One region of the Enterococcus malodoratus genome, then DNA from elsewhere that is predicted to be linked to it. Evidence: riboswitches for the same ligand, from Rfam matches in the RefSeq annotation. Region 1 holds a riboswitch; each other region holds the start of a gene.
What was found. A riboswitch is a leader RNA that binds a small molecule or an ion and turns the genes downstream of it on or off. The one in region 1 is predicted to bind magnesium.
Positions count from the first base shown of each region.

Region 2: it holds a riboswitch for magnesium, as region 1 does, so the genes downstream of both, PGP85_RS01170 (FtsW/RodA/SpoVE family cell cycle protein) here and PGP85_RS00270 (LCP family protein) in region 1, are expected to answer to the same signal.
Region 3: it holds a riboswitch for magnesium, as region 1 does, so the genes downstream of both, mgtA (magnesium-translocating P-type ATPase) here and PGP85_RS00270 (LCP family protein) in region 1, are expected to answer to the same signal.

Region 1 covers NZ_JAQDPG010000001.1:49,350-59,595, reverse strand. Annotated here, with positions in the region: gene PGP85_RS00310 (BglG family transcription antiterminator) at 1-1,281, opposite strand, end outside; gene PGP85_RS00305 (hypothetical protein) at 1,512-1,781, shown strand; gene PGP85_RS00300 (DNA/RNA non-specific endonuclease) at 1,807-2,739, shown strand; gene PGP85_RS00295 (LPXTG cell wall anchor domain-containing protein) at 2,948-3,961, shown strand; gene fsa (fructose-6-phosphate aldolase) at 3,998-4,648, opposite strand; gene PGP85_RS00285 (YxeA family protein) at 4,890-5,261, shown strand; gene PGP85_RS00280 (universal stress protein) at 5,316-5,741, opposite strand; gene PGP85_RS00275 (Nramp family divalent metal transporter) at 5,731-7,314, opposite strand; M-box (ykoK) riboswitch at 7,777-7,944, shown strand; gene PGP85_RS00270 (LCP family protein) at 8,028-9,152, shown strand; gene PGP85_RS00265 (LysR family transcriptional regulator) at 9,219-10,121, opposite strand.
Region 2 covers NZ_JAQDPG010000001.1:218,931-229,176, forward strand. Annotated here, with positions in the region: gene PGP85_RS01130 (permease prefix domain 1-containing protein) at 1-442, shown strand, start outside; gene PGP85_RS01135 (Y-family DNA polymerase) at 604-1,902, shown strand; gene PGP85_RS01140 (hypothetical protein) at 1,905-2,324, shown strand; gene lepB (signal peptidase I) at 2,371-2,940, opposite strand; gene PGP85_RS01150 (pentapeptide repeat-containing protein) at 3,188-3,823, shown strand; gene PGP85_RS01155 (alpha/beta hydrolase) at 3,827-4,522, shown strand; gene PGP85_RS01160 (MucBP domain-containing protein) at 4,560-6,776, opposite strand; gene PGP85_RS01165 (class I SAM-dependent methyltransferase) at 6,938-7,522, opposite strand; M-box (ykoK) riboswitch at 7,734-7,902, shown strand; gene PGP85_RS01170 (FtsW/RodA/SpoVE family cell cycle protein) at 8,016-9,158, shown strand; gene PGP85_RS01175 (FtsW/RodA/SpoVE family cell cycle protein) at 9,136-10,246, shown strand, end outside.
Region 3 covers NZ_JAQDPG010000002.1:393,817-404,062, reverse strand. Annotated here, with positions in the region: gene guaC (GMP reductase) at 1-211, shown strand, start outside; gene PGP85_RS05285 (aminotransferase-like domain-containing protein) at 339-1,760, shown strand; gene PGP85_RS05280 (nitroreductase family protein) at 1,761-2,486, shown strand; M-box (ykoK) riboswitch at 2,530-2,693, shown strand; gene mgtA (magnesium-translocating P-type ATPase) at 2,992-5,598, shown strand; gene pdhA (pyruvate dehydrogenase (acetyl-transferring) E1 component subunit alpha) at 5,990-7,099, shown strand; gene PGP85_RS05265 (alpha-ketoacid dehydrogenase subunit beta) at 7,102-8,079, shown strand; gene PGP85_RS05260 (dihydrolipoyllysine-residue acetyltransferase) at 8,220-9,863, shown strand; gene lpdA (dihydrolipoyl dehydrogenase) at 9,871-10,246, shown strand, end outside.

The DNA of each region.
Region 1 (10,246 bases):
AAAAGTTCCAATGACGTCAACGTTAAAAATATTTTTGATTTTGCTTTTTAATATTTCCGACGTGCTGATTCCGGCATGACAAATGATAACTATTTTGGTTTTATGAGGTACATAAAACTTTTTGCGTTCCAACGAAGCGGCGAAAAATAGCGTAAAGAAACTAATCTCATGATCCGAAAACGTGATCTCCAACATTTTTTCTATCGACGAAATCTGTTTACGAATAATCAAATGCAAGTCACAGTAATGATCTAACACATAATCGTACATTGGATTTTCTAACGATTCTTTCGCCAACGTTCGTTTATAAGCTGGCCGCAAATGATTGATCAGTCCCTCATACAATTTCTGATCCCCTTTGAAATCTAACTCAGGCAACTCACTATTCACTGCGGTAATAAACGTTTCAACTAGCAGATTGAAGGTTACCCACTTATCAGAAATCAACTCCTGATATTTTGTGATCGAGGCTTCGGACAATTTATTGGCTAAATAAATCTGTTCGGTTGAACTGACAGGTTGGCCAAAAAGTTCAACCAATTCCCTCCGATAGTCAAATAAAGTCTGTTCTTCTTTACTCAAAAAGTCCTTTTCACTAATTGTCGAAAGCGTCTCTCCCAATTCGATTCGTTTCTTCGTAATCCAGAAATGGATTAGTACTTTTTGAAAAGCTTCATCACTTAATTGAATACCCAATCGATCACAAATTTTTTCAATGAATGCTTCAATATCGCCCAATAATTGTTGCTCCCGCTCAAAGTGCTCCGTTTCAAATAGTAACGGATCTTGTTCAAGTGTTGCGGCCAGCAGATTGCGAATAATGATTTCATCGCCAATCACTCGATACCCCCGGAATGGGAGTGTTTCAAGTTCGATTCCGTTTTCCTCAAGTTTCTTTTTAATCTTCTGCAAATCACTCAATAAGGTATTTTTAGAAACCAATGTCCGTTGCAGCAAATCTTCAGAACTAAAAATACCCGCTGAAAGTAAGATAGACTCTAAAACGCGAATCCGCCTGATCTGCTTATCACTGCTGACAAAATCACTATTATTGAGCAATAGTTTCTCGATATCTACCGGACTATCAACGCTGTACTCAACACGCGCTTTATCAATGATGATTGTCTTCTCGGAAACCGAACTTAGTGTTTCATTTAATTTATTGATGTCGTTATAAATCGTTCGAGTACTCACGTGAAATCGTTTGGCCAACTGATTGATTTCAACGGTTTTTCCTTGTTTTGCTAGCAAAGTATATAAATTTGATAATCGATTATCCATAAGCTTTCCTCCTGAATTTAGTATAAGGCATCACAATCGTCATGAAAAAGAACAGTTCATTTCAAAAAATTTGAAATGAACTGTTCCAGCTAGCAGCCATTGTAATAATTAGTTTTACATTTTTAAATCATAATTAAAAGTAACAGATTTAAGCGCGATTTCTTTATCAGAGCATTAATTGCTTAAAAATGCTAAAATTGACCTATAGATTTTTAAAAGGATGTGATTTTTTGGAAGAATATCGCGGCTTACTAGAAAAAACGATTTTACTGCAAGAAAAGCCGATCATGATGTCTTTACTGATTATGAGCGATGGCGAAACGAAGACCGAAGTTTTGATCAAAGATCGTTATCTTTCCGGTTATGTTTTTCGCTTACCGGAAAACAAATATATGATTCATATTGAAGGTCGCCGCAACAAGCGCAATCAATTAGTTGCGAAACATTTTGAAATTATGAATCCTGATGAATACATCAAGATCATCGGCGCGCCCGAATAACTTGAAAGAATAGGAGCAATTCCCCTTGTCAAAAAAAACTAAACTAGTTGCTGCAATCGTGATTGCGGCAGCTAGTTTCGCTGTCTACGGCGTAAAAGATCATCTTCAAGAACCAAAAACGACCACACCAGCAACGACACAAACACAATCGCAAGTCGTTTCAGCACAGCAGGATTTGGCTCAGCTTAACTATGAAGATACTCAGACGATCGAGATCAATCAAAATAAACCGACTTTTTCTAAAGAGGACCTTTCCACTGCGAATGGTCCTTGGGAAAAATTCGGCGACTTGGATCATTTGAATCGAGCGACTGATGCGGAAGCTTTACTAAATAAAAAATTGATGCCCACTGAGAAACGCGGCGAGATTTCCAGCGTCACGCCGACAGGTTGGCACAATAAAAAAATCAACGGCCAATATCTCTTCAATCGTTCTCACCTGATCGGGTATCAATTAACCGGACAAAATGCCAATTGGAAAAACTTGATCACTGGAACTCGGCAATTGAACAGTCCGGAGATGCTGCGGTTTGAAATGGATATCAAATACTATTTAGAAAAAAGTAATAAAAATTACGTTCGCTATTCTGTCGTTCCTGTTTTTCGCGGCGATGAACTGTTAGCTCGTGGCGTCCACATGATGGCTCAATCTATCGGCAACGACGATATTCATTTCAATGTCTACATTTTTAATGTGCAAGAAGGCGTCAACTTAAATTATGCGGACGGCACTAGTACGATCGGCACTAAGTCGCAATCATCAACTTCATTAACGTCCTCGACTGCTTCTCCCGAGAAAGAATACGTTGATAGCTCCGGCAAAGGATTGATCAAGGGTTCAAAAAGCGGTGTCTACCACTTGCCCGGCAGCAAATATTACGACAATACTACGAATCCAAGAGCGTGGTTCAAGACAATTGATGAAGCAAAAAAAGCCGGATATCGCGCCGCAAAATAAATTTGAAAAAAAATTCACATTAATACTTTACAGATACATTTCTTATGTTACAATAATGTTACGAAAAGATTAAATTGCCTGTTTAACTCATTGCAGCTTGAAATAATTGGAGGTATAAAAAGTTCTTATCGACAAATTGTTTGAAAGATCTCGTTGGATGAGACACGGCATGAAGGACATTCACAACATTGACTAAGGAGTGAGATTTTTGAAAAAATTACTATTTGCTTTATCGCTATTCATTCTATTCCCCATCAGCGCGAATGCTGAAACTGAGAATTCGGCTCCAGCAGAGAATTCCCCTGTAGCCGCAACCGAACAGACGACTCCCGTTGAAGCAAGCAGTGACAACGGAACTGTTGACTCTAGTGTGACTACTGAATCAACCTCAGCCGCGCCTGCTGATAACAGCGAAGTTAAAGATATTCAGAAAGCCAAAGATAAAACGGTTGAGCAAATTGAAAAAGAGACTGGCGTGAAAAAGAGTAACGATCCTGTCGGCAACGAGCAAGATCCTGAAAAAATTCGCGAAATGTTGAAAGACGAATCAATGAAAAGTTTAATTTCATCAAGCGAAGTTGACGGTTATTCTGACCAGCAATTATTGAATGCAATGAATTTGTGCCAACGAATCAGCGCAGATACCTACGGCTTGGATGTCGGCGGTTATGCTCGAATCTTACAGGCACTTTATAAAGACAACACGCTATCTTGGAGTAAAATCGAAAATATTTTAAATTACAATCCAAATAATTACACCAATGCTCTTGAAATGATTGATCAACTTGACAGCTTGCAGGCATACTTAGCGGCACTGTACCCTAGCAATAGCTCCTTTATGCCGATTCGTCAAATGAGCAATCAGGAGTTAACAAATGTCCTAAAACACATTTCACCGCTTCAAGAACAAATGATTGGAACGCAAGGAAACTTTTTCCCTGGGATTATTGCTTGGATCGCGCGGTATGCGAAAGATGATGCTGTTCGGGCTGGAACGACAAGTTCAAGTACAACAGATACTTCGACAACCGAAGAATCAACAGCCTCAACGACAAAAAGCGCTGAGAACAACGCCCCGGCTAAAAACGATAAAAAAGACAACAGCGGTTCTAGCTTCCTACCAAAAACCGGTGAACAAAGAAGAACCTGGTTAACGGTGGCTGGCGTCATTATCTTAGCTCTAATTGCCTTTATCATGGTTCGTCGAAATCGTAAAAAATAAAAAAAATCAGTGAGCAAAAATCTGCTCACTGATTTTTTATTGTTTTGCTTGGTAGGCATGCCAATCGGCTTCGAATTGGGCGATCCCATTCGTCGTCAATGGATGGCTCCATAATTTCTCGAATAGATTTCCTGGGATCGTAGCGATATCTGAACCCGCTAATGCAGAGGCTTCGACATGCCCAAGATTGCGAACACTTGCCGCAATGATTTCAGTTTTAAAGTCATAGATATCAAAAATTTCTCTTAGATCACTCACCAATTGAATCCCGTCAGAGGCAATATCATCCAGCCGCCCTAAGAACGGACTGACATACGTCGCCCCAGCTTTTGCGGCCATCAACCCTTGAGCTACCGAAAAAATCAAGGTGACATTGGTTTTGATTCCTTCTTTAGAAATTGTGTGAACGGCTTTTAGTCCGGCCTCTGTCATCGGGATCTTCACCACGATATTGGCGGCCCATTGATTGATCTCCCGCGCTTCACGAATCATCCCATCACTATCTAACGAGGTGACTTCTGCACTGACCGGCCCATCTACCAACGCACAAATTTCTTTGATAACGGATTCAAAATCTTTGCCCTCTTTTGCGATAATCGTGGGATTTGTCGTTACACCATCCACTAAGCCAAGCTGATTGATTCGTTCGATTTCTTCAATATTCGCTGTGTCTAGAAAAAATTTCATAATTTCCTCCTATAATCACTTGTTCCATCGCCTGCAACACCGATTGCACCTGTCTGACTTGTCTGCCTATAAATGACTTTCCTACTATTGTATAAGTATACTCACTCCCGGCAGTTTCTTCAATCTCCGCCGCCGACTGTGTGACAGTTTTGTTAGTCGCAGATAGGTCCCTCGCCCGATTTTTGATACCTTCATCATTGGTAAGCTAAAGGTATCAAAGGTGAAAGGAAGAAAAAGAGTTATGATCAAAAAAATACTTGGTGTCCTTATCGGAGCCCTCATTTTATTATTCGGTACCATGCTTTATTCTAAACATTCAACCAGTGAGGTCGCCGGGGTTTTGGATCAACTTAATCCTTTAGTTCCGAAAAGCGAAATCTATGTGAAAACAACGAAGCCCCAATCGGTGGATATCCATGGGGCTGCCAGCTATCAGCAAATTGCGGCAAACAAGGACGGCAAAACACGAACCGTGCAATTTGACGGGATGTCCGAACTCCAGACTAATCGTTACTTGAAGCTCATTAATAAAGGGGCTCACATTGAAACCTATGAAGAAATCCGGCGTGACCAAGTCCCAGAGAAAGCATTAAAAGTAATTGATCCGCGTTAATAGAAACGAAAAAGATTCGCCCGTCAGCTCTGACAGGCGAATCTTTTTTAAAAATCAGCGGATAATAATCGTCGATATTTTGGCGTATCTCGCCATATAAGCAGCTTGGCTTCCGAAAAAATCTCTTATTCTGCTCGTCGATTTCGCTCCGATGACCAGCAGATCTGGCTGGTTTATCGGAATAAATTTATTGACAATCAATTCCCCCGGATTGCCTTCATTGACGATTGTGGTAACACGAACGACCCCAGAGGCGAGCGCTTCCTGTTTGTACTTCTCGCTTCGCTCTCTCAACTCATTCATTTCCTTTTCCCAATAATTCTTATCCAAGGATTGATACACATTGATATTTTTTTCCTCTAATATAGAAACAATAATCAATTCAGCCATCGCCTGACGCGCCTCTTGGATGGCATAACGAAATGCCTTTAGTGCATCTGGACTATCGTCTACACCAACCATAATTTTCTTAAAATTCATCTTCACTCTTCCCTTCTGCTCTAGTCGTTTTCAGTTGCTGGGCATAGCGTTTGTCTCCCTTGTACAGCTCAATAATGGTCCAAATTAGAACGAGCAGAACCAGGACAATGATTCCATACGACAGATTATCAGCGAATTGAAGCTGGCTCGTCGTCGCTGCATCGCCAAAGAATCCTTCAATTTGATTCGGCAAGCCCTTCATATTCAAAAAGATCAGGCCTAAAACTGAGAGCCAGCCCAAGAGTTTTATCAGCCAAGAGTTTTTGAAACGCTCGCCCATCTCAATCCGACTATCGGTAAACATCAGCAGCGGCAGCATCGAGAATGGCAAGGCAAAAGCCAGAAAGACTTGCGAGTTGTTCATCAAATTATTGATCGCGATATGCTCCTCTACGTCGCTTTTCCCACTGGTCATCAACACACAGATCAATACAGGGATAACTGACAGGAGTCGGGTGACCAACCGCCGCAACCAGATTGGCACCCGCATATGAACGAAGCCTTCCATAATGATTTGCCCCGTAAGTGTCCCGGTAATCGTTGAATTTTGTCCCGAAGCCAATAAAGCAATCGCGAAAAGAATCGACAAAATACCTGAACTTGCTACGTGGGCCAAGATGGAGTTGTTCATTACAGTAGGATCTGATAAAGCCTTGAACAGACCGAAAAATGACGGGTCTGCGACACTGCCTGTTTTGAAAACCGCCACTCCCATAATTAAGAGCAGAGAATTGACAAAAAAGGCCATTGTCAACTGAATATTCGAATCCCATTTTGAAAAGCGCAAGGTCCGCGCAATATCTTCCGGATCGTTGTGATTGATTTTTCGACTTTGTACTATCGAAGAATGCAAGTAAAGATTGTGCGGCATCACGGTTGCTCCGATAATTCCCAATGCGCCGGTCAAGGGTGTTTGTCCAGCGACGGGGTGACTCGTTGAAAATGCCTCAGCACTTGGCACCAGTCCTTTGATAACCTCGTTCCAAGCCGGTTTTGACAGTGCTACTTGATAGGCGAAAATAATAAAAATGACGACAATCAATGCTACGACGATTGCTTCGATTTTTCTAAATCCGATTTTAGTCAATAAAAGCAGCAGCAGGACATCAAAAACGGTAATGAACACCGCGATGAATAAGGGAATATGGAACAAAAGGTAAAGAGCGATGGCTCCCCCGATTACTTCAGCGATATCCGTTGCCATGATCGCCAGCTCCGTTAAAATCCACAGAACGACGCCCAATGATTTGCTGGTTCTCGCTCGAATCGCCTGAGCCAAATCCATTTGAGACACGATTCCTAATTTGGCTGACATATATTGCAGCAGCATGGCGATCAAACTAGACATGAGGATGATCGACATCAGCAGGTATTGAAAATTCTGTCCCCCGGTAATCGAGGTTGACCAATTTCCCGGGTCCATATAGCCAACGGCAACTAATGCCCCAGGGCCTGAATAAGCGAATAGAGTTTTCCAGAAGCCCATATTTTTGGGAACCTCGATAGTTCCGTTGATTTCTTCCAGTGACGGTCCGTTTGCATATTCTACTAAGTGATGCTTCGTGTGCGTCACCTTTCTTTTGTTTGGATGCGGATCATTCAATCAAATTCCTTCTTTCAAAAAAAGCTCTTATAATTATTTTAGGCAAACCTAAAATATCGCAGATAACCTTTTTTCGCAATAAGCAGTGGTGCCTAAAAGACCCCAGCTTTGACTTTTTTTGAACTGAAAGTGTTATGTCAGAATGTTCCTTTCTCAATCATAAAATTTTTCCCTAATGTCCCCTCGTTTCTTTTCTGGCCTTACTACTTATTGGGTCAGTAGCAGCTTCAATTACCTTAAAATAGTTATTTTTAAAAAACAAAAATATGAAAAGCGTTCTTTTAATACGCTCTTTTCGTTTTTTTCGTAAAGCCTTTTCGCCTATTCAACAATGTTTGTTTAGTAATTTCAATTTTAAATATATTGTTAAGAAAAAGTATCCAACTATTTTCTTTTATCCAATACCGTTATTATATACTCAGTTAACAGCAGCAAATACCTTGTTAGGTGAGGCTTCTATACAAACATATGCTATTGCGCAGAAACATCGAAAGATGCCAATGTGTAAAACAGGAACTGTCGAATTAAGGCTTTTCTAAATATAGCTAAGGATCTTCTTTACGTTGTATAGTGCTAAAACTCAGACGATGAGAGGACACGAAAGGATAGCCTTCTTATTGTATGTAAGAGGGCTATCCTTTTTGTTAATACAAATCCGTTTTATATCGAAAGGAAGTCTTATCATGAAACGAGCGCAAAAGATTATTTTACTTTGTCTCACAGCGATTTTAATGTGCACCATTTCTGTTTCCGCCTATTTTTTACTCGCCAACCAGCATTTAAGGAAAACGCTGGATAACGGCTATCATCCTATAAAAAATGAGTATCACACTAAGAACAAAAAGGATACTGAAGCCTTTTTGATCATGGGTTTGGACAATACGATCGAAAGAAAGCTGGGTACCACGCGGACTGACGCCATGATGGTCGTCACGCTCAATAATAAGACCAAAAAGATTACCTTCTGCAGTCTGCCTCGAGACAGCTTTGTGCCGATTGATTCAAAAAATTATCACGGCAACCAGCGGATTGAGGCGGCGTACACCTTTGACGGACCGACCGCTTCTATCAATACGGTAGAAAAATTATTGAACATTCCGATTGATCATTATTGCGTGTTCAATTTCTTATCCTTCATTAAGTTCATTGATGCGATCGGCGGAATCGATATTGATGTCCAGCATTCTTTTGACGGTGTGACGAAGGACGGCCCGGGCGCGATTCACTTTGACGAAGGAAAACAACATGTCGACGGGACAAAGGCCCTGTCTTATGCGCGGGAACGCCACAGCGATAACGATATCATGCGCGGATTCCGCCAGCAGGAAATCATCCAATCCGTCGGAAATAAATTAAAATCCAAAGAAGCCGTCAAAAATCTTACAGGTATCATTGATTCCTTTAATAACAATATCCAAACAGACATTACCACCGATCAGCTGCTGGCGCTGATGAAAAACGGCTTGGTTTACAGTGACTACGAAAAGCAGCGTCTCACTTTTGATTGGCGAACCTTCAGCAACCAAGGTCGCAGCATGGTGGAGCTGTATCCAGATAGCATCGATTATGTAAGCCACGAACTGAGAGTGAGTCTCGGGATTGACAAAAAAAATGAACAAGACAAAAAAGGTTTTGTCTTCCATACCGACGGCGACTATCTCTATCAAAGCGACTACTCTGTTCAAGATGAAGCGGCCGAAGACAAGGAATCTACCTCCCTCAACGGCAATACCTACATCGGCACACCAGATAATACAGAAACCGGTGCGCTGCCTACTGTTAAAACTAAAAATGGGTTTGTCCCTTGATAACGACGAAAACAGCGTATAAGTTCTCTGACGGAGACACTCATACGCTGTTTTTATTGTTTAAAATTATTGGCTGCTTAGGGCCGGTCGGCCATTCCCTTTAATTTCTATCTCTTTGAAAATCCGTTTTAGGTCATTTTCGACCGCCTCAATATCAAAAGCATGATGACTGGTTTTATTTTTATATAAATAGAATTCCAGGCTTAAGGCGCTAGGTAAAGCCAGAAAATGAATCGACTCGCTGGCTAACAGCTCCTTTTCAATCGCATGGATCACAAAAACCCCTTTTTTCTCCTTCAGCCATTTATGAATCCCTAAGCTGTCATGGCAATAAAGATAATCAGGTGCAATATTGAAAAAGTTCGCTGTTCGTTGAGTTAGCTGCCGATGCCCTAAATGATCTGTTAAGACAATAAAAGGCATTTTTTCTAAATCTTCGGCGGTTGCCTGCTTCAGTTCATTTTTCACTAGGGAGGCATTGGCGGCCAAGACCATTTTTGAACGGATCAAAGACGTTCGTTCAAATTGTGGGTCCTCCACCACACTGCTGGTGATTACCAGATCGACTTCCTTTTGCTTTAACTGATTAAACAGCTCTAGCGGAGCCGCATTAATATAGTTGATTGTGTAGGATTCATCCCTGCAAGCACACTCCCCCGCTTCGAATATCAAAACTGATTCGCTGATTCCTACTTTAAAGGAAGGCCGATCAATCATTTGATAGAGCGGAAAATGAATTTTCTTGGCCTCCTCAATAATCCGTTTAACAAACGGCAGGATTTTTTCTCCCTCTTCACTTAATACCAATTTCTTCCCATGGCGAAGAAATAAATCGTAGCCAAGTTCATTTTCAAGACTTTTCAGTGCCGAACTTAATGAGGAAATGCCTACATACAGCTCCTGAGAAGCTTTAGAAAGGCTGTTGTATTTAGCGATAAGGTAGAAATACTCTAATTTTTCAATTGACATTTTTTTCACTTCCAAGCACGCAATATTTTAGGTCAACCTAATTTTGCTCTTACTCACCCCAAATAATCAAGGAAAAACATTTGATAACAGAAGTTCTTTAACAGCGATTAACGATTGATTGATAT
Region 2 (10,246 bases), 170 kb from region 1:
AAAATTAAAACAAGGGTATCAAAAAAGTTTTCAAGTGAGTTTAGTATTTGGTATTTGTTTGTGTGTATTGAGTGTTTCGCCGATCTTCTTTTTCCAAATGTTTACGTATGCGGAATACGGTATTCCGGTTATGTTCTTCTTTTTGGCAATCGGGGTATTCTTGATTATTTACGGCAGTATCATTTTCAGCAGCTTTGATAAATTTATCAAGGAAAAATATTTTATTGCAGATGAAGATACGCTGGGACCAAATGCAATGCAGGAAAAGTACGGCGATTCAGCACGTACGAAGCATTTGCTGGAACGTGTTTACTGGCCAATTATTGTGATGATTTACTTTAGCTGGTCGTTCTTGACGCATTCATGGGGCTACAGCTGGATGATTTTTGTCATGGCAGGAATCTTTTATAGTGTTTTGGAGGCAATTTTTGTAAAAAAGTAGCATAGCTTTACTTAATGAAACTGTCCTAAGTGTTGAAGGCTTAGGACAGTTTTTTTTTGCTGCTTTTCTCGTCAGATCTTTATGCGTAAATGATTGACAAAAAATCAGAATAAACTTAAACTAAAAGCGAACATATGTTTGTATTTTAGGAGGTGGTTTTGATGAATGTTTACGAAGGAGAGCCCGTTAGAGATATTTTTTGTATGGATTCCAAAAGTTTTTATGCCAGCGTTGAATGTATTGAGCATGGTTGGCATCCGCTAGAAACATTATTAGTCGTAATGAGCGGCGATCGAGAGAACGCAGGATTGGTTCTGGCTGCAAGTCCGAAAGCGAAAGAGGTTTTAGGCATCAGTAATGTCAGTCGCGGCTTTGAAATTCCCAATCATCCTGACCTTAAAATCGTGCCGCCGCGGATGACGCTCTATATTCAATACCACATGCGCATCCAAGAAATTTTTCGTTCGTATATGGCAGAAGAAGATATTCATACATATAGCATCGATGAACAATTTGGTGATTTGACTCACAGCTGGAATTTATTTGGTGCCAGCTCGGCAGAAGTGGGTAAAAAAATTCAGGCTGAAATTATTGATAAGCTTGGTATTTATACGTCGTTGGGGATGGGGGACAATCCTCTATTAGCGAAAATCGCGATGGATAATGAAGCGAAGCATGAGAAAGAGCGCTTTGCTCAATGGCACTATCAGGATGTCCCAGCAAAAATTTGGCCGCTTCGTTTGAGTGATTTTTGCGGAATCGGCAGTCGAATGGAACGCCGGTATCAAATGATGGGGATGAAAACGATGGGAGATTTGGCTCACACAGATCCTTTTGTTTTGAAGAACCATTTTGGTGTAATGGGCATGCAGCATTATATGCATGCTTGGGGAATCGATCGTTCTGTTTTGTCGCAAAAAGATTTGTACCCTACTAAGGAAAAATCGATTGGAAACTCCCAAGTTTTACCGAGAAATTATGCGCATAAGGCGGATATTTTGACCGTTGTGGCTGAAATTTGCGAACAGGTCGCTCAACGTTTGCGCAAGGCGGATGTTTTGGGCGGAACGCTGCATTTGGGAATGGCTTATGCTTATTTCGGCAGCGGAAAGCGCGGCGGTTTTCATCATCAGGTGAAGATTCCGCCAACCCACCAAGCAAGAGAGCTGACGCGTGTTGCATTTTCATTGTTTGAAAAATATTGGGATCATTCGGAAGTGCGAAATATTTCCATTACTGTTTCTTCCTTGCGGCCAGCAGGAAACCTGCAGCTAAATCTGTTTGAAGATCCGCAGCAGACGATCAAAGAAGAGAAAATTGATGAGGTCATTGCGCAAATTCGCAGCCGCTACAAGTTCACGTCGATCGTCCGTGCTCATTCGTTAAATGAAGGAGCAACCGCAATCAAGCGAGCTGGGTTGGTCGGCGGTCATGCGGGCGGAATGGAAGGGATGGATTAATCATGATTTATGATGATGAAAGTGCGGAACAACTATTTATGGACGCCAAGCGGGTGTATCAGGATCGCGGGATGATGAAATGGATCGGGTTTTATTTATCAGATCATACTGCGGTGCTGGATAAAGAGTCCAAAGAACGCAATCGGATTAATGATGAAAAGGAACAAATGACCGTTGAAGAAATCGGCGAGACCCTGCAAAGGGCGTATCTGCAAAATAAGCGGATTGCTATTCAATTGGAGGCTTTGGACAGCGAAGGGAATTTCTTAGATGACCTTGTGGGAAAAATCGTTGGACAACGAGAAGAACGAATATATTTGAACGAGGAGGAACGCGGGATGCTGCATCTGGAGATCGAACAGATCCATCATGTAGAAGTATTGAATCCTAAGAAAATTCTTTCTCAAAAAATCATTAAGTAACGAGAAAAACAAAAAAGCCGCGGCGGGAAGCGTCGCGGCTTTTTGCTTAGAATATTTTGAATTCGTTTAATGGCCAGAAACGCAAGAGCACTTTTCCTTGGATCAATGATTTGTTGACGAAGCCGAAGATGCGGCTGTCTTTGGAAATCAACCGGTTGTCACCTAAAACAAAATACTGATTTTTAGGAACGGTCACATCAAAATCAGTCGTAAAGCTGGTGGCATTTGCTGCCTGTTCTTGGAACGCGGTACTGTAGGAATATTCATCAGCAAGCTTATCTTTTTTGAATTTCTCTTTAAACTCATCCAGATACGGCTCCGCATATTTCTTTCCATTGATCGTTAGAACGTTATCTTTCATCACCACATGATCACCGGGCAGGCCGATAATCCGTTTCACCACATAAAGATTTGTGTCATCAGGTTCTTTCGTCGTAATAATATCTTGCCTCTCTAAATTGGATATTTTAGACGTAATCAATCGTTGTTTGTCATGCAGCGTCGGGTCCATGGAATGGCCTTCGACTCTTACTGGAGAAAAAACAAACATCCTGGCAAGAAAAATTAGTACTATGAGAATGACTACGGGCAGCCATTCTTTGATTTTATTGTTCATAGATTCACCTCATTGCTAGATTTTATCATTCTTCAAAACAAAAAGCTCTTTTCAGCCTCTATCGGATAGAAAAGTCATTTAGGGCTAGAGAATTTGTAGCGTTTATGGGAAACTGAGAACATGAATAATTTATTAGGCTGTCGGTTTTTTTGAGTAAGATCAGAAAATTTAGACATTCCTTAGGTTCAGAGGAATGATCGACAGCGGGATGAAAAATAAAATATATGACTATACAAGGAGTAAGGCAATGATCAAAAATTATCCGGCACCACCGATTCTACCTAAAAATTTTTCTGAAGATTTTTATCTGGAAGACGAAGCCATTATTGAAGAGGTTCACGGCATTGATTTTGACTACAGCTATTTGACTTGTGAAAATCTGGTATTGCGTCGTTCGATCTTAGAAAAAGTCACGATGCAGCGTTCAAAACTGGTTCGCTTTGAGGCTAGTAATGTAATTTTTAAGAATTGCGATTTTTCCAATCTTGAATGGATCGGCGGGAGTTTCCATCAAGTTGTTTTTGAAAACTGCAAATTGACGGGCTGTAATTTTGCGGAGAGCTATTTGCGAGATTGCCAGTTTCAAGACTGTCTGATCAGTTTTGGTTCCTTTAGTGCGACAAACTTGAAAAATGTAGCTTTTGAAAACTGTCAATTAGGCGATAGCGAATTTTTTGAAGTGACTTGGAAGCATCTCTTTTTGAAAAATAATGAGTTGGATAATAGTAATTGGATGCGGACCAACTTGTCTGGCCTGGATTTTACGACCAATCAATTTAGTAAGATCGCTTTTTCGATGGAGCAGCTGAAAGGTTTGAAAGTCGATTCCTATCAAGCGATGATTATCGCGGCAGGTTTGGGCCTGCAAATTGTGGAGGGCTAAAAAATGAAAAAAGAGTCAAAGAAAATTCAAGGAATTCCAGTTATCTGTTGGGGTGAGTCGAGTAAAAAGGTAATCTTGGCCTTTCACGGCGATCAATCCTATAAAGAGGATACTGTGATCCAAATTTTGGCGGAAACAGCAACAAAAAAGGGCTATCAAGTTTGGAGCTTCGACCTGCCAGAACATGGGGATCGAAAAGCGGAGGACTATCCACTGAATCCGCAAAATGTCACAGCAGACGCGGATAAAATACTAGTTGAGATAGGGCGGCAGGCAGAAAGTATTTCATTATTTGGCTGCAGCATCGGGGCCTATTTCGCAATGATGGCTTGTCAAAATAAGAAAATTGATCAAAGCTTTTTCTTGTCGCCAATCGTTGATATGCGAGAATTGATCGAAAATATGTTGAAATGGTCAGGTCTGACACCAGAGGATCTGCAACGAGAAAAACAAATCGAGACACCCTTTAAAACATTGGATTGGGAGTATTACACTTATGTTGCAGCTCATCCGATCAACTGGACGATTCCGACAAAGATTCTTTACGGCGGGAAAGACAATTTGACCACAAGGGCAACTATTGAAAGGTTTTCTGAAGCGCCCCAATGTTCTCTGACGGTTTTCGAAGCAGGGGAGCATTTTTTTCACACACAGGAACAATTAGATTTTTATCAAGCATGGTTGGAAAACAATATATAAAAAATCCATCTAGCTGAATCGGCTAGATGGATTTTTTTTATTTCGCTTTTCGACGGTTAAAAATCAATAAGATACTTGATAGAATCAGCATGCCGATTCCTGCGATAAGATAACTTGGCGTGATTGTTTCACCAGTTTTTGGCAGCTTGCGAGTTGTTGTGTGTGTACCAGCTGCAGCAGGGTTGCCGGGTTTCTTAGTTGAATTGCCGTCTACGATATTTCCAGCAGCATTTGTTGAATCTGTCGTTGTGGATTCAGCGGTTGCGCTAGTATCAGTAGTTGACGTTGAATCACTGCTAGTAGTTGTATCGGTCGTTGGTGCCGTTTCAGCTTTGTAGACGTAAGTTATTGTTTGCGCTTGATCACTAAATTTGCCTTTAGCATTTTTAGGAAGCTGATCTTTGTCTAAGATATACCCCTTGATAGTTGGCTGGTACTTTTCATCAGAAAAATCAAAGGATTCACCAAGTTTACCCGTTTCAACTTGTTTCTTATGGATTTCTTTGCCAGTTGAATCGACGTATTTGATTGTGACAGGTTTTACTTCGGCCTTATCAATGACTGTTACTGTTGCCGTCGCGGTAGCTTGATCGCCCGACCAGCTTCTGTTAGGAACGCGGCTGTAGGAATAGGTAACTTCATATTTTCCGACCTTTTTATTATTGACATCATCAACGGCTTTAACGTCGTCAATCGTAATGGGATTCCCATTGGGATCAGTGCCGCCATCGAAATTATCTTTCGCCGACCATTCATCACCGACAGTGATCGTTGAATCGTGCGCCTTCAGAATAACAGCGTTTCGTTTGTAAACATAGGTAACCGTTTGCGGATCGGCGGTCAACGTACCGATCATATTTGACGGCAATTGATCTTTATCTAAGGAGTATCCAGGAATTTCTAACTGATATTCTTCAGTTGTTGCATCGTAATCCTTATCCACATTGCCAGTGATTTTTTGTTCTGGATGGATTGGATCGCCTGCTTCATCGACATATTTGACGGTCACACCTGGCGACTCGATCGTGTGCTGAACGTCAAACTGATGCAAATAGGTGCCGGACGAAATGGCGTAAAAAGTGAACCTTTCCGGCGTTTGGTAAGTTCCAGCGGGGTTATTCAACCGTGCATTGTACTTAAAGGTTTTCAGCTGATTAAATTCTTCCTGTGTTACACCTGAAACTGTAATTCCTTCATCCGTGATAGCTAAGCGACTGCTCGGCAGCTGTTCGCCGTTGAAATCAAAATACGTTTGACTGTCACTATTGGAAGTACTGAAGGGTGGAATGTAGCCATCAAAATTAACCATTCGATTCGGCATGATTGAAAAGGGAACAAAGATTGTTTGCTGCTCTTCATTATAGTTCAAATTTTTGGCATTGATTGCGGTAGCTGGATCATTCCTGCCAGTGTTTTGTCCAAAGGCTGCTAATTGAGTAAGAGCGGGCATGTGATTGATTGGTTTGAAATCAGTGATTCCGCAAAATTGTACGCGCAGTTCATTGAGCTTGGTCAGTGCAGTGACCGGTTCAATTGTGGTAATCTTCATATTCGATTCGAAAGTTAAGGATTCCAAATCAGTCATTTTAATGATTTTATCGTAAACACTATCCGTGACACTAGTGCCAGATAGATTTAGACGAGTGAGTCCAGCACCGAAATTCGGAACGTTTTGATCCGTGACATTCGATCCCATCAGATAGACTTGCTTCAATTTCGGCAGAGCAGTCAATAACGAGAAATCAGTGATTTGATTATTGGAATTCATATAAAAAAATTCAAGATTTGTAGCTAATTCTAACCCTTTTAAACTAGCGATTGCATTATCAGCATTTTGAATATATAAACTAGTGACTTTTGGCATATCCTCTTGAGTCAAGGTTTCTTTTGTCTTGCCGATGGCCTTTGCGACGATCTGCTGCAAGACTGGATCTGGCATCCAATCTGCTATAGTTGAAGCTCGTGTTTCTGGCATGTTCGTCGTTGAACTTGTTGTTGCTTGCGAACTAGTAACCGAGCTTTCAGTCGTCGAAGGCGTACTAGTTGAAAGTGTGGTATCCGAATTTATGACAGAACTTGCTGTTGAAGGCACAGTGCTGTCTGTTGAATAAGCGGGAGACGACGTATCAGAAGCGGTCGACTGGGTGGGTTCAGCAGTATCAGTCGTTGCTTCCGCCGCACTTTTTAATGGCAGGCCTGAAAAAGTACCTAATACCATAGAGTGGGCAAGTAATATATATAAACTTTTCTTCACAAATATAACTCCTTTATAAATATAATATAGCTAGTAAATAATAAAACTGTTTTTAGTTTTAAACTGTTCAAGTTTTATTTTTTTAATTTATTATTTTGAACATTTTTGTTCATCTTTTAATAAAAAACCTCTAAACTTTTAAAAGTTTAGAGGGAAGAATTTTATTTATAACAGGTTGCCAGGAAAAGATCAGCCGCTTGGTTCATGAAGATTTTTTCACCATGATAAAAGTCATGGATGTTTACTTTAGAAAAACCGATAGTTTTTAATAGGCTGGTCAATTCCGCCGGATCAAAACCGCTGTGAACTTTCGGGTGGCTCACACTGGAATTTTTCATGAAGTCCACGATCAGTAATTTACCGCCGTTGGGTAGAAGCTCAAATAATTCAGTTAAAATTTTTTTCGTATCGGGAATATGCAGCAGTACTAAAGACATCATGATTGTATCAACAGATATTTTGGGTGCTCCGTCTGTAAAGTCGGCATGCAGCACGCGCGCATTGGTCAATCGCTGTTGTTGAATTTTATGTTCGGCAACAGCCAGCATATTTTCAGCGGCGTCGACGAGGATCAATTCTTCTGCTCGGTGAGCTAAGGGTAAACTGACCAGTCCCGTTCCGCTGCCATAATCCATGATTTTTCCGTGAAATTCAGGTTCAATTTCTTTCGTAATAATTTGTGCTAAACTCTTTCGTTCGGCAGTATCGTATCTTTCTGCCATTTTTTCAAAGACATTTTCGGTCATTTCGAGTCGCTCCTTACATGATATCTATCTGGTTGTTATTGTATGATAACCACTCTGGAAAGTGAATTAGAAGCTTCTATTAAGGAAACGTTTAGTCTAGTAAATTTTTCATAAACTGTTTTATAAGCAAAATTAAAGAAATTAGGATTATTTACGAAAGGTTTTGATATTTAATGGCAAAATAAGTAGTATTCGTTGTGAAAGTAAATATAAGTAAACTTGTTAGGTGAGGCTCCTAAACAAACATAGGCTATTGCGCAGAAACGTCGAAAGACGCCAATGTGTAAAATAGGAATTGTCGGATTAAGGCTTTTCATAAAATAGCTAAGAGTAATTTCTTTACGTTGTTTAGTGCTAAAACTCAGACGATGAGATTGTGTGAGACGCCAAACTTGTTAGTTCTTTTTGCTAACGTTTGGTGTCTTTTTTTTGAGGTTATTTACAGTGGACTCTCTCGTCTCGAACAGTTGCTTGATGAAGGGGAGAGATGAACATGATGAAAAGAAAACAGATCGATTGGCTATTGTTGTTGCCCTATTTAGGGACTAGCTTAATCGGTCTTTTAATTGTCTTCAGTGCGAGTTCATACCGCTTAATGGCAGCTGGAGAAAATCCATTGTCGTTATTCAGCAAGCAGGCCATTTTTATGGTGCTCAGCTGGCTGGTCATCGCAGTGATCTATCGCGTCAAAAGCGATGTTTTGCTGAAGGGAAGACCCGTCAAGATTTTATTGGGCATTGGGTTATTCAGTCTGTTGCTGGTAAAAATAAGTGGTGTGAGTATCAATGGCGCTCAAAGATGGGTATCGTTATTCGGCATCCAGTTTCAACCTTCGGAAGTAACGAATGTCGCGTTGATTTTCTACTTGGCTTATTTTTTTCGGAAGAAGCGATCTCGGCACGAGCTGATCACGCCAAGTGTGCTGGTTTTTCTAAGCGGCCTGCTGATCTTATTGCAGCCGAAGGTTACGGGGGCGATCATTCTCTGGATCGTTGCGCTAGTGATTATTACAACGGCTCAGCTTCCGTATCAGCTGACCGTGATCCTCTTTTTGGCTATTTTTCTAGGAATTGCACTGGCAGGAGGGATCATTCTTTTTTTGGGAAGTCATTCTCTTTTGCCTGAACTGTTTGCTCATACCTATGATCGGATTCGCTTGGTTAGAGATCCTTTTTTAGATCCTTATGGCAAAGGATTTCAAATGAGCAATTCCTATTACGCCCTCTATAACGGCGGATTTTTTGGTCGCGGATTGGGCAACAGCATCACTAAAAAGGGCTATCTGCCTGTTGCAGAAACGGATTTTGTGTATTCGATTTTGATCGAGGAGCTCGGTGTGATTGTCGGACTTATTGTGCTGGCGCTGCTCTTTGTGATCGCACTTCGTCTATTTGTTCTGGCTGCCAAAGAACCAAGCCAGCAGGTGAGTTTGGTTTATTTCGGGGTCGGAACCTTATTGCTGATTCAGACGAGTATCAACATTGCGAGTATTCTAGGGCTGATTCCTATGACGGGGGTCCCATTGCCGTTTATCAGTTATGGGGGCACGAGCTACCTGCTGCTCTCAGTGGCCTTAGGCGTCTGCCTAAAATTTTCTTCGGAGGTTCGACCACATGTTGAAACGCTTAAACAATGATTTTAATTATGCTTTGTTTTTACCGATCCTGCTCTTTTATCTGATCAGTATCGGCGTGCAATCAATGGCGGCTGAGCTGGATGGGGTCGATGTAAAAAATGTCGTGACGAAACAAATCATTTTTTGTGTCCTCTCATTGGTCGCGATGATGATAGTCAGTAAAATAAAAACAGCGACTCTATTGAAGTATGCGCCTTTATTTTATGTGCTTTCACTAGGCGTAATGGCACTTTTGTATTGGTTTTATGATCCTGCCATGTATTCTGTGACCAGTACGAAACGCTGGTTGCGCATCGGCAGCTTTTCTTTTCAACCTTCGGAGCTAATGAAGCTGAGTTTTACACTTTTTATGGTGCGGTTGACAGTAGTCAATGAAATGCGCTGTCGGCAGCGAAGTTTGAAAAGCGATCTCTACTTTCTTGGAAAAATCGCGCTTTATAGTTTGCCGACCTTTTTATTGATGTTCATGCAGCGGGATTTTGGAACTAGTCTGGTTTTTATCGCGATTTTAGGTGCCTTGTTTGTTATTTCGGGTGTTCATTGGAAGATCCTTGCTGTGATCACCGGAAGCGGGGCGGCAATTGGAAGCCTGCTGCTGGTTTTAGTATTTAGCAAGTGGGGCAATCAGCTGCTTTATGGGATGCATTTCAAAACCTATCAATTGGATCGTGTTCGAGCTTGGGTCGATCCTTTTCAATACCAAGATTCGATTGCTTACCAGCAGGTTCAAAGTTTGTACGCTATTGGATCAGGCGGGCTGACTGGTCGGGGCGCAGATCAGGCCGCGGTTTATGTACCTGTGCGAGAATCCGACATGATTTTTACGGTGATTGGCGAAAGCTTTGGTTTTATCGGCGGAACGATTGTGATCTTTCTTTATTTCTATCTGTTTTACCAGATTCTTTCGGCCGCGATAAAAACGAATAATAAGGCAAATCTTTACGTGGCGGTGGCCTTCGTTTTTGGCTTGTTGTTTCAAATTTTCGAAAATATCGGAGCCGCGATTGGCGTTTTGCCCTTAACTGGGATTCCTTTGCCGATTTTGAGTCAAGGGGGAACCTCTCTGATTGTTTTAGGCATTGGTTTGG
Region 3 (10,246 bases), on a different contig from region 1:
CGCCTCTGAGTTTCAAAAAGGTGAAAAGAAAAATGTCGAAGGAAAGAAAATTTGGATTCCTTATAAAGGTTCTTTAAAAGACACATTGGTTGAAATGCAGCAGGATTTGCAATCATCGATTTCTTATGCTGGCGGAAATGATTTGGAAGCCTTGCAAAAGGTTGATTATGTGGTTGTTAAGAATTCGATCTTTAATGGTGATACAATTTAATAATTTTTAAAAGATTTTTTAAAGGTCATATCAATTTGATTGGTATGGCTTTTTTTCGTACATGCAATTGACAGTCAATAATAATTGGGTTAGCTTTGAATCATCCAATAATGAGTGAGGGAAAAATATGTGGCAACTAACAGAAAAAAAATCCACACCAGTGTATCAGCAGATCATTGAACAAATCATTAACTATATTCAAAACGGCACCTTGCAGCCAGGGGATAAATTACCGGCTGAGCGAAAATTGGCGGACTATTATCAAGTGAATCGATCGACGGTTGTCCACGCTTTAGATGAATTAGTCAGTCTTGGCTGGGTATTGCGGAGACAAGGAAGCGGCACAATAGTTAATGAAGGAAACTGGGGGCGCAGTACGACGCCGCGAGTCGATTGGCGCAGTTTGTTTACTCAAGAAGCTCATCCGAAAGAGCCTTTTCTCGAAAAACTTCAACAGCTGCTAAATGACCCAGAGGCAATTGACCTTTATTCAGGTGAACTCCCATTGAGTCTGATCCCGGATTTTCGCTTTCCTTCCTATACTTGGGAAGAGTTGCTATTAGAAGAGCGAAAACAAAGTCCGCTGGGATATCGACCGCTGCAGCAGGTCATTTGTCAGCGAATTGAAACGGAGCAAAAAATCAAGGTTTCATCGAATCAAGTTCTGATCACGTCAGGCGCGCAACAGGCGATGTTTTTATTATTGCAAGTGATGTTACAAAGCGGTGATAGTGTGGCGATTGAAGACCCGTCATTTTTGTACTCGTTACCGATTTTTGCGAGTGCGGGTATCAGACTGTACGGAGTTGAAATGGATCGCGAAGGAATGCGCATTGACAAGTTGGAACAATTAATCCTGACGAAGAAAATCAAATTGATCATCCTGAATCCGACCTTCCAAAATCCGACAGGTTCAATGATGTCGAATCGGCGTAGAAACGCATTGATCGATCTTAGTCGTAAATATCAATTGCCGATTGTTGAAGATGAGGTATTTAGGGAAATGAACTTCAACGAAATTCCGCCTTCGTTGAAGGAACTCGCACCGCATCAGGTGATTCATTTAGGATCACTTTCGAAAATCTTTGGTTCTTCGATCAAAATAGGCTGGATTGTTGCTGATCAAGATCTGATTCAACGTTTATCTGAAGCAAAGCAAATGATGGATTTTTCGATCAGTGTTTTTCCGCAGGTGATCGCTCATACCGCCTTAACAGACTCGCGGTTTGAACATAATCAAGCCGTGTTGGTTGGAACATTAAAGCAATTGGCGCAGGCGTTTTTAAAAGGAGCAGAAGCAATTGCTGATGATTGGGAGGTATCTGAGATCAATGGCGGTATTTATGTATATTTAACTTGGCGCCATCAACATCTTACGAGAAAAGATTGGGAGATTTTTCTGCGAGAAAAATTATTGATCGCCCCCGCATTTCTATTTAGTAATGATACAATGGCAATGAGAGTGAATTACACTCGGATGACAAAACAAACGCGAGAGCAATTTTTCGCGAAGCTGCAGACAATTTCAAAGGAGTTAAGGAGGAGTTAAATGGAAGCGTTGGAGATCATGAAGCAACATCGGACTTATCGCAATTTTGATGAAACGTATCAGCTATCAGAGGATCAACTGCAAAAGATTTTGCAGGCAAGTCGGCAGGCCCCAAGTTGGATGAACGGACAAATGTACAGCATTATTGTAGTAAAAGATCGTGAAATCCGTGAGAAACTAGTTGAGATGAATCCTGGAAACCCGCATGTGCTGCACAGTTCGGTTTTCTTAGTTTTTGTGGCAGACTTAAAAAGAACGCAAAAGGTCGCAGATCATTATGAGATGGACTACCGTATAGGCGAAGGTCTGGACCCGTTGATTACAGCCGTCACTGATACTGCTTTAGCGTTGGAAAATGCTGTGATCGCGACTGAAGCTTTAGGATTGGGCTCAGTTGTTGTTGGGACAATTCGGAAAGATGTCGCAGAAGTCAGCGAACTGTTAAGATTGCCGGATTATGTTCTGCCTGTTGCCGGTTTAAGTATTGGCAAACCAAATGTGGAAATGCGGGTCAAACCGCGATTGCCAGATCAGACGGTGATTCATTATGATACGTACAAGGATTATGATTATTCTTCGATTGAGGAATATGACGATACGATGGAAAAGTTTGCCGAGGCTCGTGAAACAAAACTTTGGAGTAAAAAATTTGCTGACTACTTTAGCAATACGCCCAACAAGAAAGTTGATGAATTTCTGAAACAAAACAAGTTTTTTCAATCTTAAGTTTGACACTGAAAGATAAGTGACATATAGTAAGGATGTAAATAAGAATAATTGTTAGGTGAGGCTCCTATATGGACACAGGCTACTGCCCAAAAATGTCGAGAGACGCCAATGGGTAGAACAGGGATCATCGTGAAGGTGATTCATAACGTAGCTGACAAATCTGTCTACGCCCTATAGTGCTAAAGCTCGACGATGAACATGAATGAATTTTTCGCGCGTGCTCATTTTCGAGCGCGCGTTTTTTTGCCGTTTATTTGAAACTAAAGCGAATAGAATGGACTTAAGGCGATTTTTGAGAATTGTTTAGTTGAATCGTATGAATGGTGAAGACACTCCTGTTTTTCCGTTTTTGAAAAAAAGAGCTCTTAATCGGAGTTAGCTGCCAGTGATTTCCCTGATAATTGAAAGGATGTGAGGAAGATGGATTATGAAGATAGTCGACCGAAGAGAAAATATAAAAGGGCGGCTTGTGTTGCCTTAAATTTTAGGGGGAACTACTATGATGAACAAAAAAAACCTTCTTGCTCGCAAGATCAGCAAAGATCAAGAACTGAAAAAGCTGGCGATTCTATCTGATCGGGATTTATTTTTAAACTTGCGAACATCATTGCAAGGGTTATCGGAAGAAGATGCACAAAGCCGTTTGGAGGAATACGGGCCAAACGAAGTTTCAGCACAAAAACCTACACCTGGAATTCTATTATTTTTACAAGCATTCAATGATCCATTCGTTTATGTTTTAGCACTATTAGCCATTGTTTCTGTATTGACGAATGATCTTGAAGCGGCAGTCGTAATGACAATCATGATATTAGCCAGTGTGTTGATTACTTTTATTCAGGAATATCGTTCACAAAAAGCGAGTATTGAATTAAAAGAAATGATCGAAAATACGGCAGCAATCACGCGGAATGGTGAAACAAAGGAAATTCCGATGGATGAAGTTGTACCTGGTGACATTTTGACGTTAGCGACTGGCGATATGATTCCAGCAGATGCCGTATTGATTTGGACGAAGGATCTTTTCGTTAACCAATCATCGTTAACGGGAGAATCAATGCCCGTTGAAAAATATCTTGATCAAGATAAGAAATTAACAGATGAAATGACGGCATTGGATTTAACAAATCTGGTTTTTATGGGAACCGATGTATTAAGTGGTCAAGGTAAAGCTATTATTCTGAAAACGGGACAACAAACATTCTTTGGCGACATCGCAAAAAATGCCACTTCAAAACGCGGGAAAACCTCATTTGATATTGGCTTAGCAAGAGTCAGCAAACTATTATTACGAATGGTCATGGTCTTATTTCCATTAGTCTTCTTAATCAATGGACTGACAAAGGGAGATTGGAGCAGTGCATTTTTCTTTGCAATCGCTGTGGCTGTGGGGCTAACTCCTGAAATGCTGCCAATGATCGTGAGTTCCAACTTAGCCAAAGGCGCGTTGACCTTATCAAAACACAAAGTTATCGTGAAGGAATTGGCGTCAATTCAAAATTTAGGCAGTATGGATGTGCTGTGTACCGATAAAACAGGAACAATTACAGAAGATCGGGTGGTCTTAGTCCAGCATCTCGATCCATTAGGAAATGAAAATGAACAAGTACTTGACTTAGCCTTTATGAATTCGACTTATCAAACTGGTTGGAAGAATTTAATGGATATTGCAGTAATTAATTATTTTGAAGAACAAGATCGGAAACTACCGTATCAATCTGTTCAAAAAATCGACGAAATTCCATTCGATTTCTCTCGCCGTCGTTTGACTGTTGTAATGAAAACAGACGAACATCAATTGATGATCACAAAAGGTGCGGTCGAAGAAATGTCAACGATTTGTAAATATGTTGAGATCAACGGAGAGATTATGGAGTTAACGCCGGAGATTCGCCAACAATTACAAACGGTGAATGAAAAAATGAATCGTCAAGGAATGCGAGTAATTACCGTAGCGGTTCGTCGAGATGCCCATGATGAAGCTATTTACTCGACTGATGATGAAAAAGATATGACGTTGATTGGATTTATGGGTTTCCTTGATCCGGCCAAAGCGTCTGCAAAACCAGCAATCAAATCATTACAGCAACATGGTGTGACAGTGAAGGTTTTGACTGGTGACAATGCCATCGTGGCACAAAAAGTATGTCAAGATGTTGGTATTCCGGCAGAAGACTATTTATTAGGAAATCAAGTCGATGAAATGTCGGATGATGAGTTGTACAGAGCAGCCGAAAGCATCAATTTATTTGCCAAATTAAATCCTATGCAAAAATCACGCATTATTGAATCGCTTCAGGATAAAGGACATACCGTAGGATTCATGGGTGATGGTATTAATGATGCTCCGGCACTAAGAAAAGCCGATGTGGGAATTTCGGTCGATACAGCAGCGGATATTACGAAGGATGCCAGCTCGATCATCTTGCTGGAGAAAAGTTTAGCTGTCTTAGAAAACGGTGTAATTGAAGGCCGCCGAGTTTTCAGCAATATGATGAAGTATATCAAGATTACGATCAGCTCAAACTTTGGAAATGTGTTCTCGATCTTAGTTGCCAGTGCCTTTCTGCCATTTCTACCTATGCTGTCTATTCAATTGCTCTTGCAAAATCTGATCTATGACATCGCTCAATTGACGATCCCATGGGACAATGTCGATGAAGAAGAACTGCATGTGCCGACGAAGTGGGAAACAAAGGGATTATTGAAATTTACTGTGTGTATTGGACCGATCAGCTCGGTCTTTGATATTATTACATTCTTAGTGATGTGGTTCGTTTTTGGAGCAAATACGATCGCTTCACAAAACTTATTCCAAACAGGCTGGTTTATGATCGGGTTAACGACGCAAGCGTTAGTGGTTCTGATGGTTCGTACAAAGAAAATTCCATTTATCCAAAGCCGTCCAGCACCACAAGTCTTTATTAGTCTGTTAATGGCTGTAGTAGTAGGTATCATTGTAGTCGTAACGCCTATTGCGGAACAATTTGATTTTGTACATCTTCCAAGCAGCTACTGGTTATGGTATGTAGGGATCGTCGTTGTTTATATGCTGGCAACACAGTTAGGAAAAGTAATCTATATAAAAATTGCAAAAGAATGGATCTGAACTATAACAGAATGGCCTGTACTGGCATTCTGTTTCTTTTTTTGTGAAAAATCACAACAATTATTTAAAATCAGAAGTTGTATCCGTCTTCTTTTTAATACTCTTTCTACACTTTAATGACCGAAATAATGGCAAATTTAAAAAAATCAAAGATATTCAACTTCCGCAATCTAATTAACGGGATTTTGATATCGTAAGCAGGCTGCATGTGATTTCACAAGGAGAAAAAGTGAAACGCTTCAATTCGTTCATAATCGGTGAGCAAGTTTGTTGTCAATTGAATACAAAAATGCTAATTTAGAGAGGAAGGGGCAATAGCAATAATACAGATTGACTTGCTGTTGCACTGATAACAAGACTTAATTTACTTAAGAGAGGAAAGTGTGACACCATGGCAGAAAAAGAGTTAACGATTGATTTTGAAGCCTTACTAAAAGATGTAAACGCGGATTTTCCCGTGTACCAAGCGCTGGATGAGGACGGAAAAATTGTAAATGAAAATTTAGTTCCTGATTTATCTGATGAAGAACTTGTTGAATTGATGACTTCAATGGTTTGGTCAAGAGTATTAGACCAACGCTCAACTGCATTGAATCGTCAAGGACGATTAGGATTCTTCGCGCCAACTGCTGGACAAGAAGCCAGCCAATTAGCTAGTCATTTTGCATTTGAGAAAGAAGACGTACTATTACCAGGATATCGTGATGTTCCACAATTGATCAAACACGGCTTACCTTTAGCTGAGGCCTTTTTATGGTCGCGTGGTCACGTTGCTGGGAATAACTATCCCGCTGATTTACAGGCTTTACCTCCTCAAATCATTATCGGTGCTCAATATGTTCAAGCTGCCGGTGTTGCTTTAGGACTAAAAAAACGTGACAGCAAAAATGTTGTCTTCACTTATACTGGCGATGGCGGTTCATCTCAGGGTGACTTCTATGAAGCAATCAACTTTGCCGGTGCGTATCATGCAAACGCTGTATTCTACATTCAAAACAATGGCTTTGCTATTTCGACTCCGCGTGAAAAACAAACAGCCGCTAAAACATTGGCGCAAAAATCAGTTGCTGCTGGAATTCCTGGTATCCAGGTCGACGGTATGGATCCATTGGCGGTCTATTACGTTTCTAAGAAAGCACGTGAATGGGCAGCTAACGGCAATGGTCCAGTATTGATTGAAACATTAACTTATCGTTATGGTCCGCATACATTATCTGGTGATGATCCAACCCGTTACCGTTCAAAAGAAATGGATGACGAATGGACAAAGAAAGATCCTTTGGTTCGCTTCCGTAAGTATTTGACGGAAAAAGGCTTATGGTCAGAAGAACAAGAAGAAAAAGTAATTGAAGCAACAAAAGATGAAATTAAACAAGCAATTACAGATGCTGACCGTGTTCCAAAACAAAAGGTTTCTGATTTCTTGAAAAATATGTATGAAGTTCAACCACAAAATATCAAAGAACAAATTGAATTCTATGAAGCGAAGGAGTCGAAATAATCATGGCACAAAAAACAATGATCCAAGCAATTACAGATGCCTTAGCTCTGATGCTTGAAAAAGATAAAGAAGTTTTAGTTTTCGGTGAAGACGTTGGTAAAAACGGCGGGGTTTTCCGTGCGACTGAAGGTCTTCAAGAAAAATTCGGCGAAGATCAAGTTTTCGATACACCACTAGCTGAATCTGGCATCGCCGGACTTGGTTTTGGTTTAGCCTTGCAAGGCTTCCGTCCCGTTCCTGAAATTCAATTCTTTGGTTTTGTATTTGAAGCGATGGACGAAATCGTCGGACAAATGGCTCGTACTCGTTACCGCATGGGCGGTACACGAAATCTGCCAATCACGATCCGCGCACCATTCGGAGGCGGTGTTCACACACCAGAACTCCACTCAGATAACTTAGAAGGATTAATGGCGCAATCACCAGGCTTACGCGTGGTCATTCCATCAAATCCATACGATGCAAAAGGTCTCTTGATTGCGTCAATTCGCAACAATGATCCAGTTGTATTCTTAGAGCACATGAAGCTTTATCGTTCTTTCCGTGAGGAAGTGCCAGAAGGAATCTATGAAGTACCATTAGACAAAGCTGCTGTTACTAAAGAGGGTTCTGATGTTTCGATCATTACCTACGGCGCGATGGTACGTGAAGCGATTAAGGCTGCAGACAACTTAGCGAAAGAAAATATCAACGCTGAAATTATTGACTTGCGCACCGTTGCACCGCTTGATGTTGAAACTATCATTAAATCAGTTGAAAAAACTGGTCGTGTGGTCGTTGTTCAAGAAGCGCAAAAACAAGCGGGCGTTTCTGCACAAGTCGTTTCAGAAATCTCTGAACGGGCTGTTCTTTCATTAGAAGCACCAATCGGACGAGTTTCTGCTCCAGATACGATTTTCCCATTTGGACAAGCAGAAGGTATCTGGTTGCCAAACGCAGCAGATATCGAAGCAAAAGTAAAAGAAATCGCAGCATTTTAATCGAAAAAGAGGTTCGTCCAACTTTTAGCAGTTCAATATAGAATGGAACTGTTAAAAGTCGGATGATATACGACACGACAATTCCATTTATTTTTTCAATAGTTGAAAAGATAATTACATCAGTAAGGAGCGAAAAAAACATGGCTTACCAATTTAAATTACCGGACATCGGTGAAGGTATCGCAGAAGGCGAGATCGTCAAATGGTTCGTTAAGGCCGGTGATACAATTAATGAGGACGACACATTATTAGAAGTCCAAAATGATAAATCAGTGGAAGAGATTCCATCTCCAGTAACAGGAACCGTTAAAAAAATTATCGTTGACGAAGGCACTGTTGCCAATGTCGGTGATGTCTTAGTAGAAATCGATGCACCCGGACACGAGGATAACGAAGGAGACTCTGGCGTTGCAGCAGAATCGCAAACACCAGAAGCACCCGCAGCAGAACCAACAGTAGAAAGCGAAAGCAGCAATTCTAATGCTGGCGGTGTCTTCCAATTCAAATTACCGGATATCGGTGAAGGAATTGCGGAAGGCGAAATCGTTAAGTGGTTTGTAAAAGCTGGCGACACGATCGAAGAAGACGATACGCTATTAGAAGTCCAAAACGATAAATCAGTGGAAGAAATTCCATCTCCAGTAACTGGTACGATCAAAAAAATTATCGTTGACGAAGGCACTGTTGCCAATGTCGGTGATGTTTTGGTAGAAATCGACGCACCCGGACATAACGATTCTAGCGCAGCTTCAACTGAATCAGCAGCTCCAGCGGAAGCACCAAATGCTGAAGCAAAAGGCGCTTCTTCTGTTGTTGAATCAAGCAATCCAGATAAACGTGTTCTAGCGATGCCATCTGTACGTCAATATGCACGTGAAAAAGATGTTGATATCAGTCAAGTGACGGCCACAGGTAAAGGCGGACGGATCGTTAAAGAAGATATCGACGCATTTGTTTCTGGCGGCGGACAAGCTGCACCAGCGAAATCAGAAGAGAAATCAACTGAAACATCCGCTTCAGCAGCAAGCACACCAGCGAAGGCTGAAAAACCAGCGCAACCATTTAGCTCAAACATGGGCGAAATGGAAACACGCGAGAAATTAACGCCAACACGTAAAGCCATCGCGAAAGCAATGGTCAACAGCAAACATACAGCACCACATGTAACGCTGCATGATGAAGTAGAAGTTTCTAAACTTTGGGATCACCGTAAGAAATTCAAACAAGTTGCTTTGGATAACGGTACGAAATTGACATTCTTGCCATATGTAGTTAAGGCTTTAACTGCTACTGTTAAGAAATACCCAGTCTTGAACGCATCAATCGATGACGCAGCTCAAGAAATCGTTTATAAGAATTACTACAACATCGGTATCGCAACAGATACAGACCATGGCTTGTATGTACCAAACGTTAAAAACGCGGATACAAAAGGTATGTTCAAGATCGCTGATGAAATCAACGAAAAAGCTGCCTTGGCACATGATGGCAAATTATCAGGAGACGATATGCGTAATGGTACGATCACGATTTCAAATATCGGTTCTGTAGGCGGTGGCTGGTTTACACCAGTTATCAACTACCCTGAAGTAGCAATCCTTGGTGTTGGAACGATCGCGCAACAACCGATCGTCAACGACGAAGGCGAATTAGCGGTTGGCCGTGTAATGAAACTTTCATTAAGCTTCGACCATCGCATCGTTGATGGCGCGACAGCGCAAAAAGCCATGAACAATATTAAACGTTTATTGGCTGATCCAGAATTATTATTAATGGAAGGATGATAAAATCATGGTAGTTGGAGATTTTGCCATTGAATTAGATACAGTTGTAATCGGTGCTGGACCTGGCGGCTATGTTGCCGCCATCCGCGCCGCTGAAATGGGACAAAAAGTGGCAATCATCGAACGGGAATACATTGGCGGCGTTTGTTTAAACGTCGGCTGTGTACCGTCAAAAGCGTTGATTTCTGCTGGACATCATTTGCATGATTCACGTGACTCAACTATGTTTGGTGTTACCAGTGAAAATGTAAAATTAGATTTTGCAAAAACACAAGAATGGAAAGAAAACGAAGTGGTTAATAAATTAACCTCAGGAGTAAAATTCTTGCTGAAGAAACACAAAGTAGAAATCATTGAAGGCGAAGCTTTCTTCGTTGATGATA